DNA from 2 places in the Thalassolituus sp. UBA2009 genome. Region 2 is predicted to be linked to the other one. Evidence: riboswitches for the same ligand, from Rfam matches in the RefSeq annotation. Region 2 holds a riboswitch; the other holds the start of a gene.
What was found. Region 2 has a riboswitch for thiamine pyrophosphate ahead of B3P58_RS01245 (TonB-dependent receptor). Riboswitches for the same ligand answer to the same signal wherever they lie in the genome.
Positions count from the first base shown of each region.

Region 1: it holds a riboswitch for thiamine pyrophosphate, as region 2 does, so the genes downstream of both, thiC (phosphomethylpyrimidine synthase ThiC) here and B3P58_RS01245 (TonB-dependent receptor) in region 2, are expected to answer to the same signal.

Region 1 is NZ_DDCJ01000068.1:67,146-74,567, forward strand. Features, by position in the region: gene B3P58_RS08605 (FAD-dependent oxidoreductase) at 1-620, opposite strand, end outside; gene thiC (phosphomethylpyrimidine synthase ThiC) at 617-2,539, opposite strand; TPP riboswitch at 2,695-2,826, opposite strand; gene B3P58_RS08615 (PaaI family thioesterase) at 2,952-3,386, opposite strand; gene B3P58_RS08620 (PaaI family thioesterase) at 3,383-3,877, opposite strand; gene B3P58_RS08625 (acyl-CoA thioesterase) at 4,183-4,986, shown strand; gene B3P58_RS08630 (response regulator) at 5,129-5,503, shown strand; gene B3P58_RS08635 (histidine kinase) at 5,505-6,125, shown strand; gene B3P58_RS08640 (GGDEF domain-containing protein) at 6,129-7,097, shown strand; gene B3P58_RS08645 (AraC family transcriptional regulator) at 7,208-7,422, shown strand, end outside.
Region 2 is NZ_DDCJ01000012.1:543-7,964, forward strand. Features, by position in the region: gene B3P58_RS01240 (hypothetical protein) at 64-1,710, shown strand; TPP riboswitch at 1,787-1,914, shown strand; gene B3P58_RS01245 (TonB-dependent receptor) at 2,016-4,229, shown strand; gene B3P58_RS01250 (YkoF family thiamine/hydroxymethylpyrimidine-binding protein) at 4,278-4,544, shown strand; gene pnuC (nicotinamide riboside transporter PnuC) at 4,571-5,272, shown strand; gene B3P58_RS01260 (choline/ethanolamine kinase family protein) at 5,292-6,149, shown strand; gene B3P58_RS01265 (acetolactate synthase large subunit) at 6,194-7,422, opposite strand, start outside.

The sequences.
Region 1 (7,422 bases), on a different contig from region 2:
CGACAATCGAGCTTAATATCGGCGTAAGGCGGGAAATCGTTCAGCGCTGTTGAAAAATAAAAGCGCGTACCAAAGCTGCGGGCGGCCTGATGCAGAGCCGGTAATAACGCACGGTTATCGACCCAGGCTTCGTGGCGCAGCCAGAAACCTTCGGCCAGTTGCGGATTCAGCGCTGGCTCAAGGTCCTGCAACCGCGCCTGATTCAGACGCTGAATGGCGGCTTCGTTTTCACACCCGTCATCGGCCGGATTCCATAAACCGCCCTGACGCAGATCCTGAGCAAACTGCGCAAGCTCGGCCTGATCCGCCGGATGGGCCACCACCAGACTGCCGCTCTGGCCATAGTGCACGGCAATGCCACTGTCTGCGTGCAGCTCCGGTAATAACTGCGGCCACAGTTGTAACGACTGCAGGCCCAGCGCAAAGACATCCGGATGCGCCAGTGAGCGCTCGCTGTAAGGCGCGACCATTGCCGCGGCGGTGTGCGCCGCACTGGCGGGCTGATCTTCGGCGGCAGCTTCGTACACCTCCACCTGAAAGCCCTGACGGGCCAGACGCCACGCCAGTAAGCTGCCCATCAGGCCCGCGCCGGCAATACAAACCCGACGCTGTTCGCTCATGCTTCGGCCTCCTGATACAGCGCACTGCCGCTGGCGCGGAATTCTGCGGCTTTTTCAGCCATACCCTGCTGCGCTTCTTCGCTCTGCAGCACGCCTTCGCTTTGCTGTGCATCTTCCGCCTCCTGGGCCGAAGCAAAATCGCGCACTTCCTGCGAGATTTTCATCGAGCAGAATTTTGGCCCGCACATAGAACAGAAATGTGCCAGCTTATGGCCTTCTTTCGGCAGGGTTTCGTCGTGGTAACTGCGCGCCGTATCAGGATCAAGGGCAAGGTTGAACTGATCCTGCCAGCGGAATTCAAAACGCGCCTTCGACATCGCATCATCGTGCAGCTGTGCGCCCGGATGGCCCTTGGCTAAGTCAGCGGCATGAGCAGCAATTTTGTAGGTAATTAAGCCCTGTTTAACATCATCTTTATTGGGCAGGCCCAGATGCTCTTTCGGCGTGACGTAGCACAGCATGGCGCAGCCATACCAGCCAATTAACGCCGCGCCGATGCCTGAAGTTATATGGTCGTAGCCCGGTGCAATATCGGTGGTCAGCGGCCCTAAGGTATAAAACGGCGCTTCGTCACAATGCTCGAGCTGCATCTCCATATTTTCTTTAATTAAATGCATTGGTACATGGCCCGGACCTTCAATAAAGGTCTGCACATCGTGCTTCCAGGCGATTTTGGTTAATTCACCCAGGGTTTTTAATTCGGCAAACTGCGCTTCGTCATTGGCATCGGCAATGGAGCCGGGGCGCAGACCATCGCCAAGGGAGAAGCAGACATCGTAGGCTTTCATAATTTCGCAGATGTCTTCGAAATGGGTGTACAGGAAACTCTCTTTATGATGCGCCAAACACCATTTCGCCATAATCGAACCACCACGGCTGACAATACCCGTCACCCGTTTGGCGGTCAGCGGCACATGCGCCAGACGCACACCGGCGTGAATAGTGAAATAATCCACGCCCTGTTCGGCCTGCTCAATTAAGGTATCGCGGAATAATTCCCAGGTCAGGTCTTCGGCCACGCCGTTGCATTTTTCCAGCGCCTGATACAAAGGCACGGTACCAATAGGCACCGGTGAATTACGGATAATCCATTCACGGGTTTCGTGAATATGATCGCCGGTGGATAAATCCATCACGGTATCGGCACCCCAGCGGGTGGCCCAGACCATCTTTTCCACTTCTTCTTCGATGGAAGACGTCACCGCCGAATTGCCGATATTGGCATTGACCTTGGTGCGGAAATTACGGCCGATAATCATCGGCTCGGTTTCCGGGTGGTTAATATTATTGGGAATAACCGCCCGGCCACGGGCAATTTCTGAGCGGACAAATTCCGGGGTAATTTCCGCCGGAATCGACGCGCCGAAACTCATGCCCGGATGCTGGCTTTTTTGTGCCTCATCCAGCTGTGCCCGGCTTAATGCCAGATTTTCGCGGATGGCCACATATTCCATTTCCGGGGTAATAATGCCCTGACGCGCATAATGCAGCTGGGTGACATTTTTGCCCGCTAATGCCCGGCGCGGACGACGCTTAAGTTCAAAACGCAGTTTTTCCAGCGTCAGGTTCATATCGCGGACACGCGCATATTCGGAGCTGAAACCGGCAAGCTCCTCAGTATCGGCCCGTTCATTAATCCAGTTCTGACGCAGCGGTTGCAGCCCCTTGCGCACATCAATACTCACGGCCGGGTCGGTGTAAGGGCCGGAGGTATCGTATACCCGCACCGGCGCATTGGCTTCGGTTTTACCGTTAGCCAGCTGTGTATCGGACAGCGCAATTTCGCGCAGCGCGACCTGTAAATCGGCACGGCTGCCCTGCACATAGAATTTGTTGGACGCCGGAAATGGCTGCAGAGAGAGTTCGTCAACACGCATCTGTTCGCTTAACGATGTATGCGCTGAATTGTTTTTGCCCATGCTCAATACCTTTTTAGCCGTCGCAGACGACGGAAGAAAAATAACGGCAGGCAGCGAAGAAAAGAAAAAGATGATCACAGGCAGCAGTAAAATACTGACAGCCCGCACCGTAAACGGTGACTGACCGGGGTTTAAGAAATCGGCGACAGCCGCGAAAAACCCGCTTTTCTGTTCCCTACGCTGGCACTAACCAGATCAGGTTCAACGGGATCCGCAAACACATTGCGATCTCAACCTCTTTGATGTTTCAGCACGCTGAACATCCTGAGGCACCCCGACAGAATCGGTACAGAGTGTACGGCAGAGAAGACTACGCGGACAAGACACCCGGCGGGTTATTTATGCAAAACATCCGCGCCGGGCAGGCATCAACGGCGGTCAGAAAAGCCGCCGTAAGTGAAACAGCCGGACATTAACGCGCCAGCAGAAAATGCGCGCGGGCCGTGGCAATCGGGCTGGTGCGTTCGGTCTGCCAGGCGGTAATGGCGACGTTGGCGACACGCGAGCCCTGACGCCAGACCTGACATTCAGCAAAGGTATCCTGATGACGTCCGGCACGCAGATAGTCGAGAGAAAAATCGATCATTTTCGGTAAGGCGGCGGTATCCATGGTCATCATCAGATGCAGTGACGCCGCCAGCTCCATAAAGCCGCCGATTACGCCGCCATGAATGGCCGGTAAAATCGGATTGCCGATATTGTCTTCGTTGGCCGGCAGATGAAACAGCACATCCTGACCAAAACGCTGAAATTTCAGGCCAATTAAATTGGCATAGGGAATACCATCCACCAGCGGCTGGAAATTACCACTCTGCTGCGCCTGTTGCAGCACGGTTTCAAAACTCATTGTGCAGCTCCTGCAGCCGTTACATCATCGCCCTGCTCGATACGGGCACGGAATTCCGGTGGGGTCATATTTTCGCCGATACGCATAAAGGTAGCAGCGCACTTGGCCACCAGATCGCGTTCCTCGCCCTGAAATACTTCGCACTCGGTAAACACCACTGAGCTGGCCACGCGCGTTACCCGTGCTTCGGCAAACAGATCGCGGTTTGGTGTTGCCGCTTTCATATAATCCATACGCAGATCCAGCGTTGGGCACAGCTCGAAGCCCGGCAGCGAGGAAAACACCGCCGTACCACAGGCGGTATCCATCAGCGTGGTCAGGCTGCCGCCATGCACAGTGCCGGTGACCGGGTTGCCTACAATCTGTTCGCTGTATGGCAGGCGCATAACCAGTACATTGTCCTGCGCGCTTTCAACCGTCAGCCCCAAAACCTGACAGTGGCGCAGGGTGGCAACGAAACGCTCGGCCCGTGTTTTAACCGATAAGCTCATAAGATCTCCGCTGAGGGTGATTGTGACAGCCAGACAGGCACAGCACGACTGTGTGAATTCTATCAGGAAATGGCCTGACCGGCGCAAAGGGCGCCCGTTATACCGGAAAGCTGAATTTTGGCAATGATCGCTTCGCCCGGTGTCGTTAACAGAATTGCTCACAACAAACATAAGAACTGAACGTTTTTCTCACCACCCTATAAGACAAACAAGCGCCCTGTGCTATGGTTTGACGCCTGAGAAATATCCCCGATACACACCCGGATCAGCCCTTAAAAGGGATCTGCCCCTTAAAGAGAAATGCTATGAATTTTGACGATTACCTGCAGCAGGTTAATCAGCAGGATACGCTGGAAATCCATCCCAGCTGGGGTCAGGGCCGCACCACCTTTGGCGGCCTGTCAGCAGCATTAATCCTGCACCGCATAGAACAGGGTCTGGACGACGGCCAGGTTCTGCGTTCACTGAATGTCAGTTTTTGCGGCCCGCTCAATACCGCTGAACCTTTCACCCTCAGCAGCCAAAGCATCCGCGTTGGTAAATCCGTTGCTCACTATCAGGGCCAGACCGTGCAGCAGGATCAGGTTACTACACTGGTTAATGCCTGTTTCGGCCGAGAGCGGGAATCGGATATCGAGGTTAAGCTGCCACCTGTCAGCTGTGGCACGCCGGGATCAGGTCAGGCCATGCCCTTTATCAAAGGCATAACTCCGGAATTTACCCAGCATATTAACTTCACCTACGTGGAAGGCGGCCTGCCCTTCACCAACAGCAAACACAATGTTATCCGTGGTTGGATGCGCTTTAACGATGGCGAACGCGCGCTGAGCAATGCCCATCTGGTCGCCCTGATCGATGCCTGGCCGCCAACGCTGCTGCAAAAACTGAAAAGCCCCGCTCCCTGTGCCAGCGTGACCTGGAGCATCGAGATGGTGACGCCGTTAAGCCAGCTGCCACAGTTACCGGGCGGCAGCGACTGGCTCTGGTATGAGGCGGATATCCGCCAGGCTCACGATGGTTATGGCCATACTGAGGCCCGGATTTACACCGCCGATGGTGTGCTGCTGGCACTCAGCCGTCAGCTGGTGGTGGTTTACGATAAACGCTGAGGCCGTTCTTACTGTAGCCTGATACCTTCGTCTGACTATCAGGCTGCAACAGCAGTTTCTTCCCTCTATTCCTTCCGATTAGTTGCTCAATAAGCAGCGGGCAACTATTACTTAGTCATCAATTTCTCTGCCGATGACAGCTATGGCTACCAACGTTCTGATCTGCGATGACTCAAGTTTTGCCCGTAAACAAATGGCACGGGCGATCCCCAAAGAATGGGAAGTGGACATTCATTTTGCCGGTGATGGCGTGGAAGGCGTACAGGCCATCCGCGAAGGAAAAGGCGAAGTGGTTTTTCTCGATCTGACCATGCCCAATATGGATGGCTACGGCGTACTGGAAACCATCCGCAAAGAAGATCTGCCCGCCATGGTGATTGTGGTATCCGGCGATATTCAGCCCGATGCTCAGGACAGAGTCAAAAAACTCGGGGCAATGGCTTTTATCAAGAAGCCGATTGATGCCGATAAAGCCCGCGAAGTGCTGACCGAATATGGCATTCTGACAGGGGCCTGATATGAGCGTCACATCTACCGCAGTATCTCTGAACGAAGACCAGCGCGACTGTTATCAGGAGCTGACTAACGTCGCCATGGGCCAGGCCGCTGACCGTCTGGCACGACTGCTGGATGTCTATGTGGTGCTGCCGATTCCCAAAGTAAACCTGATTGAATCCAGCGATCTGCACATGGCGATTCAGGATGCTGAAACCGATTCGGCTATGTCGGCGGTATGCCAGGGGTTTATTGGTTCAGGTATTGCCGGTGAAGCGCTGCTGTTGTTTAACGACACCAGCTTCTCAGATCTGGCCGCACTGATGAATTATGGTGGCGAACTCGACCGTTACGGCGAGCTGGAATTATTAATGGACGTCAGTTCGCTGTTAATCGGCGCCTGTATTCAGGGTATCGGTGAGCAACTGGAAATTCACTTTAATCAGGGCCACCCGGTGGTGCTTGGCCAGCATTGTAAAGTCGATGACATTTTAAAAAGTGGCAATCATCAGTGGACCAAAACCCTGGCGATTGAAATTCACTACACCATCGAGCATGTGAATATCGATTGCGACCTGCTGTTGCTGTTTACCGAAGACTCGGTCGCGAAACTGAACAACAAAATTAATTATCTGCTGGATTAACGTATGACGGATTCAAACATTGAATTTGGTGACATCCACTGGCTGATGGATATTCTGCAGAATATCGACGTCGGTCTGGTGGTACTCGACCGCCAGTACAATATCCAGCTGTGGAATGGCTTTATGGAAAGCCACAGTGGCTTAAGCCCGCAAAAAGCCAAGGGCGAAAACCTGTTCGAGCTGTTCAACGAAATTCCCAAAGACTGGTTCATGAAAAAAGCGGAGCCGGTTTATCAGCTGAAAACCCGCACCTTTACCATCTGGGAGCAGCGTCCGTATTTATTCCGCTTTAAAAATTACCGCCCCATTACCGGCCGCGCGTCGGTGATGTATCAGAACACCAGCATTATTCCGCTGGAGTCGATTAACCGCAGCGTTGATCATATCTGCGTGATTATTTATGACGTGACCGACATTGCCGTCAGCCGCGAAGACGTACAGTCTGCTCACCAGACCCTGAATGAACTGAACCGCACAGACCAGCTGACCGAGCTGTCCAGTCGCGGTTACTGGCTGAAAGATATTGAGCGTGAATTTCTGCGCTGCCAGCGTTCGGTATTACCAAGCACACTGGTCATGTTTGATCTGGACGATTTCCGTACCATTAATGGCCGCTATGGTCACCAGGCCGGTGACGAGGTACTGCGCTCGGTATCGGAGGGCATACGTCAGACACTGCGTCAGACCGACCATGTCTGCCGTTTCGGCGGTGAAGTATTCGCTGCTCTGCTGGTCGATACCGATGAAGAAGAGGCCGTGGTCTTTGCCGAGCGTATCCGCAAAATGATCGAACGCATGGAAGTCAGGCATGATCAGCAAAGCATCCATGCCACCGCAAGCCTGGGTATTGCCCGTTATCAGAAAGGCTTCGCCAGTGCTCAGGACTGGCTGCAGGCCGCCGACAAAGCGCTGTATCACGCCAAAGAAAGTGGTCGTAACAAAACCACGGTCTATCAGCCCAAAGCACACTAAGCCGGCGCCTGAATCTGCATGACATATATGCTCAACAAACCTTGCCATTCCTGATCAATAACAACAAAATCACACCCGGCCACTCCGGCCGGATACTGTGAGTTACAGGCATGTCGAGTCACTGGATACCCCGCCCTTTTATTGATGCGCCACTGCGCGGCGCTGCCGGTCTTGGTCTGGACCCCGAACAATTGTGGGCCGCTGCCGGGCTGGATGCTGCCATTCTGGCCGATCCTGAGGGACAGATTAATGCCAATGACTATGCCAGCCTGATGGCAACCCTGTGGGCCCACAGTGATGATGAATTTATGGGGCTGGCGAAAGT
Region 2 (7,422 bases):
ATGCTGTGGCTGGCCGATAAATGATCAATCTATTACTCATTATCACGGGTCAGGGATCAGACCATGGCAATTACACCACGCATCAGCGAAGTTGGCAGTTTCCAGTTTATCAGGCCGGGCCGGAACAGCGATGAGCCGCTGACGGATCAGCTGGCGCGTACCCCAGATAGCAGGCTGAAAGCGGCGACAAACAGCCCGTTACAGCACTCGTCGTCAGCCGATGATGGAACCTACCGTGAACCGGTCAACCGTACTCTGTGGCAAAGTGATCAGTCCTGGACCCGTTTTGCCGGCTCACTGAACGATACCGAAGTAATTAATGGCGTGAGCCCTGAGGGGCGGGAGCAGCTGGTATCTGCCTCCGACTCTCTGAACATCCCCAAGGATTTTCGTCCCGGAGCTGTGCTGACCGATCTGCTGGCTCGCGGCGTGGAAGCGTTCAGCAGCACCAGTGGACGTTACGCTTATGCCGACGATGGCGTGCGGCCGGCGCTGAAGGAAGTCGGTAGTGTTCGTCTGAAATACGGTTATCAGGAGGAAAAATTCAGCCTGAAACTGACCACAAATTCGGGTAAGGAATTAACGCTGAATCTGACTCATCAGAGCGGCTGGGGGCAGAACGACGATGGCCGGGCACTGGAAGTGGATCAGTGGCTGGTGGACTTCAGCCTGGATGAATCGCTGAGCAAGGAAGAGCAGGAAGAAGCGCTGCAGCTGGCCTCATCACTGGATAAGCTGGCGCGGCGTTATCTGGCCAATGGCATGCTGGATCTGGAAAACCTTGGGCTGGATAAACTGCAGCAATTCTCGGCGGTATCACTCGATCTTAAAGGCGCAGGTGGTGAGAGCAGCGATCTGCTGCGCATTGAATACCGCAACGATGATGAGCAGCGCAGCCTGAATGTGTTGCTGCACGAAGACAAACTGAAGCTGGATCTGAGCAAAGCCGGTTGGGCGCAGTTGGGCACGGAAGCACAGCGGCAGGATAGCCTGAAAGAATATCTGACGCTGATCGAACAGAGCGGCGAACGCGGCAATGCCGATAAACAGCAGCTGGATTTAATGCTCGATGCCTTCGCCCTGCTGCATAAACCGGAGCAGCATCCGCAGGATCTGGCGCGGCAGGAACAGGAGCAGCCACCGCAAACGCCAACCGGAATCGACGTGGGTTTTGCCCGCAGCGGACTTACGGCGCTGAGTGGTCTGGCGGATTTCAGCTTTTCATTTCAGGCGCAGGTCAGCAAACCCAACCCTGATGCACAGCGCAATAATGAAAAGATCAGCTTTGGGCTTAATTTCGCGCAGGATACCAGAGGCGAAACCGGCGATGCCGGCAGCCTCGCCGTAGAGCAAACCCAGGCGTATCAGTTTAAGGCCAGTTTTTATGAGCCTTTGCCCTGGCTGGAGCTGGTGGATTTCAGTAAGCAGAACTACCAGTACATCGAGACCGAAGCCCGTGCCACCGAGGTGACCAGCCTGCGCTACGAAGATTTCACCCTGCAGCATGCTTCGCAGCAAAGTCAGAATGAATGGCACGAGCGGCGGCGAACCTACGTGCTGGGCAGCCTCGACAGTGATGTCAGCGAAGGCGATAAAAATCAGGACATAACCGATTTTACCGAAGCCGCGATTCTGGCTGAGCGCGAACAGCAACAGCAGCTGCTGGATGATCTGCTCGGCAGCCGCATACCGCAGCCGTGGCAGCGCTGATATTTCGCGCAGAAGTGGTTACTCCGTATTAGCCCAAAGCCGCCATTGGTTCCCCGGCGTGAATCCCTTATGATGCCCCTGTCCCAGGGGGTGGCCCGATTGTCTGAATCCGGCCTGAGATGCCATAGGTTTACCTGTGTAAACGGCAAACCCCTAGAACCTGATCCGGTTAGTACCGGCGTAGGAATGGGGGTGAGTACGCACTGTTCAGCGCGGCTCGCATCACAACCGGGAGGTTGGCGTTAAACGCAACCGGCCCCTACGCACTACCCGGGTCTTTCTTGTATTTTGAGGAATGACCCTGAATGAAAAAAACACCGCTTTCCCTGTTGGTTTTACTGGCACCACTGACCCCGCTGTCGGCTTTGGAGGCACTGGCGACTGATGACGTTACCCTCAGCACACAAACCGTGCAGGCCGATTTCCGTAAAACCGATGTGCAGCAGATTCCCGAAGCCGTCACCTTAGTTGGCAGTGAGCAGATTGAAGCCCGTTCGGCGCAGCATCTGGAACAGATTTTAAGTTTTGCTCCCAACGTTAATTTTGCCTCGGGAGCATCTCGTGGCCGCTATTACCAGATCCGTGGTATTGGCGAGCGCAGCCAGTTTGTCGATCCGGTGAATCCGTCTGTGGGCCTGGTCATTGACGGTATTGATATGACCGGTTTAGGTGCTGCCGCAACCCTGTTTGATGTGCAGCAGGTGGAAATTCTGCGCGGCCCGCAGGGCACCCGTTTTGGTGCTAACGCACTGGCCGGCATGATCAATATCCGCAGTAATGACCCGACACAGAACAGCGAAGGTTATATCAGTGCTAAAGCCGGAAACTACAGCAGTTATGGTTTGGGGGCGGCGTTATCCGGTTCGCTGAGTGATAATCTGCAGGGGCGTATTGCCGTACATGGTTTTGAATCCGATGGTTATATCGACAACGAATTTTTAAACCGTGACGACACCAACAATCAGGATGAAAAAATCGTCCGTGCTAAACTGCACTGGCAATTGTCAGAGCGCAGTGAATTAAATCTGACCTATTTATACGCGGATATCGATAACGGTTACGATGCTTACAGCCTTGATAATAACCGCACAACATTGTCGAACCGTCCGGGTAAAGATACACAGGATACCAACGCTTTTGCGCTGGCGTATAACCACGAACTGAATTCCGCAGTCCGCTTTGAAAGTGAAATTACCGGCAGCTGGAATAAAGCGGAATACAGTTACGACGAAGACTGGGCGTACGGTGAATATATCTGGCTGAGCGATGATCCTGTGTACCAGCCAGACCCATGTGATACAACTCAAGGGCCTTGTTTGGCTCCTGTTGATGGTTACAGCTCTTTTGATCAATACCTGCGTAATTTTGATCGCAACAGTATTGGCCTGCGCTTTCTATCTGGCACCGATGGCCGATTATTTTCTGATTCAACCGACTGGGTTGCCGGCATCTATATGATGCAGCGGGAAGAAACACTGAAACGCAACTACACCTATAACAACGGACAGTATCAGAGCGATCTGACCGTGGATTCGGTATCGGCCTATGCAGAACTAAGCACAGCCTTTACTCCATCCACAACTCTGACTTACGGCGTACGTGCGGAAAACTGGAAAAATGATTTCAGTGATAATGCCAATACGCTGGATGCTGCAAAAAATGATGTGGTCAGCGATACCAACGAAACCTTATGGGGCGGAAAAGTTACGCTGGAAACACTGCTGGGTGTTGACCATCTGGGCTACATCTCTCTGGCCCGTGGTTATAAAGCCGGTGGCGTGAATACTGATCCGGATATTTCCGAAGCTAACCGCACGTTCGATACCGAGTTTAATAATACGGTTGAGCTGGGTCTTAAGTCGTCTCTGGCAGACAATGCACTGAAAACCCGCCTCGCGGTATTTTATATTCAGCGTAAAAACCAGCAGGTTAAAAGCTCATATGCGGTACAAAAACCGGATAACAGCATCACCTTTCAGGACTATCTGGCCAATGCTGCTGAAGGTGAAAATTACGGACTGGAACTGGAAAGCCAGTGGCAGCTGTCTGATGCATTACTGTGGGATCTGAGCCTTGGTTATCTGCATGCCGAATTCAGCGATTACAGCTATGAGCAGAATGAGTACGACTCAAGTGGGAATGTTGTGGGCAGTACTACAGTGGATAAATCCGGCCGAGCTCAGGCACATGCACCGGAATATAGCCTGGCTACTGCGCTGACTTATGCGCTGACCGATACATTATCGTTGCGCGCAGAAAGTGAAGCTAAAGATGAATTCTATTTTTCTGACAGCCACGATGAAAAAGCCCGTGCCTCGGTACTCTGGCATGCCCGCCTGAGCTATCAGCAGGGTCCACTGGATCTTGCACTGGCCGGCCGTAACCTGACAAACCGTGAAACTGATATTCGTGGTTTTGGTGGTTTTGGTAACGACCCTCGTAATGGCTATGCCGAGAATGCTTATCGTCAGCTGGGCGAGCCGCGCCTTGTGATGCTGGAAGCTAAATATTCATTCTGATAAATGCAGCCGGACGTCAGACGTCCGGCTTATTAACTGGAGATCCAAATGGAAATATCAGTAGAAATCAGCAAGTACCCTCTGGCCGATGATTATATTCCGGCGATTAAATCTTTTATCGACCGTCTGAATCAGGTTGAAGGATTAACCATCGTGACCAATACCATGAGTACACAGGTGTTCGGTGACTATGATCTGGTGATGGATACCTTAAAAGAAGAAATGCGCCTGAGCTGGGAGCAGTTCGGCAAGAGCATTTTTGTCTGCAAATTTATCGGCACCAATCTCGATCCGGCACTTAATCCACACGGCTGAACACCGACTTTAAGCAGGAATACATAATGGCGGATATCTGGAGCAATATCGAACAGGCGGCGCAGGCCATGAGCGGCTGGGAACTGGTCGCTGTTATTCTGGGTATTGCCTATTTAGTGCTGGCCATGAAGCAGAGCATCTGGTGCTGGTACGCTGCCTTTGGCAGTACGGCTATTTTTATCGGGTTGTTCTGGAATGTCAGCCTGCTGATGGAATCGGTGCTGAATGTGTATTACCTGATTATGGCGGTCTATGGCTGGTGGCTGTGGCGTGCCAATAAAAGGGCAGATAATAAACATGAGAACTCACAGGCTTCGGCTGCTGAGTTACCAATACAGTCCTGGGGATTAAAGCAACACCTGCTGGCGATTGGCAGTGTGATTGTTCTGAGCTGTATCAGCGGTTATCTGCTCAGCGAAAATACCTCGGCGGTATTGCCTTATCTTGATTCATTCACCACCTGGGGTGCAGTGATTACCACCTGGATGGTGGCAAAAAAAGTACTGGAAAACTGGCTCTACTGGATCGTTGTCGACAGTGTTGCCATCTTCTTATATATCGACCGTGAGCTGTATTTAACGGCGCTGCTGATGGCGGTGTACGTGGTGCTGGTCATTATTGGCTGGTTTAACTGGTTGCCACAATTCAAGGCACAACTTAAGGCACAGCAGAACCGCGATGATAATACTGTGCTGACCACGCCGTCGGCGTGGAAAGTAGCCGAATAACAACAATAAGGCGATACCTATGCTGCAGCAGATTTTAGACGACTGGCCACACTGGCAATTGTGCAGCGAAGCGCCAACGCTGGATAATATCAGTCCATTACCCGGTGGACTTACCAATCATTGTTATCTGCTGCGTTTGCCGGAAGGCGATTATGTGTTGCGGGTAGAAGGGCGGAATTCCAGAGCGCTGGATATTAACCGCGCAGCCGAGCTGCAGATACATCATCTGGTGGCGGCACAGGGGCTGACGCCGACCATTCGCTTCCGTTCACCAAGCGGCCATTACTGGATTCGCGATTATGTGCCGGGCACGCCATTAACCAATCCGCAGTTGGATCTGCCACTGTTGTTAATCATGGCGCAGCAATTACAACAACTGCATCAGTTGTACCCGCCTGCCGGAATACCAAGGCTCAGCATCAGTGAAAAAGCCGGCCATTACTGGGACACTATTACTGCACATTTTGCCGTTATGGATCGTATGACTGCGGCAGCCGAAGAATTACTGGCGCTGCGTGGCCCGCTGCAAAGCCTGTTGAGCGGCGCCCCCGATAATCAACGCTGTCTGTGCCATATGGACCCGACCGCCCCCAACTGGATTCAGACTGCCGATAACAAACTGGTATTACTTGACTGGGAATACGCGGCTATCGGTCATCCGTTATGGGATCTGGCTGCTTTATTACAGGGCGTGGATTTATCCGCCGATGATGAACAGACCCTGCTGCAGGCCTATGGTTTAAAACATTATCGTGGCTGGGAATTTGCCAAAACACAGATGAGCTATCTGGCCGCACTCTGGTACCGGGCGCAGGGACTGTGGAGTGATCGGGAATTAATTGCTTATTTAAATGGCCTTAAGGCGCTGGCAGAGTAATTAACGAATTAAACCCGGCAAAGGCCGGGTTTAATTTTGGCTGCTTACGGTGCAATTTTACGCTTCAGTGCACGGGTAACCGACAGTGGCAGATTCGGCAATGAGCGTAACACCCACGGCAGAATTTTACGTTTCACACCGTTCAGGGCCTCCGGCACCATAGCCTCAATCAGGTGCGGGCCGGGATGAGCCTGTGCATATTCCAGCGCCTTGAGCAGATCTTCGGTTGTACTCACCCGTACCGCATGTACCCCCATTCCCTGAGCCAGCTGAGCGAAGTTCAGTACCGGGCCGGTAAGGTCAAGTTGCGCTTTCGCTTTAGGGCCGATTTCCTCCGCGCCAACTCGTTCCAGTTCGATGTTCAGTACCGAATAGGAAGCGTTGTTGAAAATAATAGAGGTCACGTTCAGTTGCTCGCGCGCCATGGTCCACAACGATTGAATGGTGTACATGGCGGTACCGTCACCGATCAGGGCAATGACCGGGCGATCCGGGCAGGCAATCGCAGCACCAATGGCGTTCGGTAGCCCCTGGCCGATAGCACCGCCGGTTAGGGTGATCATGTCGTGGCGCGGGCAGCCGCTGGTCATGGCGTTGAGCATCAGCCCGGAGGTGTTGGATTCATCGACGATGATGGCGTTTTCCGGCAACAGATGACCAACGGCTTTACATACTTTCTCAGCAGTCAGACGACCACGTGGGCGAGCGGGGCGCTGCGCTGCCTGTAATGCAGGAGCGTTGTTTCCGGCCCCCAGCGCAGTGGCCAATTTTTCCAGACTGGCGACGGCATCCTGTTCCGGACTGGCCAGTATGTGTACCTGACAGCCCTCGGGAGCCAGATAACTTTGCTTGCCCGGATAGGCAAAGAATGAAACCGGCGCTTTGGAATCGACCACAATCAGATGCTCAATATCCGCCAGCTGCACACCAGCCAGCTCAGCCAGATAGGCGATGCGCTCTACGGCCGGCAGGCCGGCGCCGCGTTCGATGCGGGTTGGGAAGGTTTCGGCCAGCAGACGTACACCGCTGTGGGCGGCAATTTTAGCCGCAGCGAGCAGCGCCGGTTCGCGCAGAGCCTGACCACCAAGCAGAAATGCGGTTTTGCCTCCGGAGCGGATTGCGTTGCTGATAGCGCCGACGGTGGCATCGTCGGCGCAGGGGGCAACGGTTGGTGGCAGTGGTGCTGCTGGTATACCACCGTCGCCCCAGGATACATCGGCCGGCAGAATCAGGGTTGCAACCTGACGCGGAAAGCTTCTGGCGGCGGCGACGG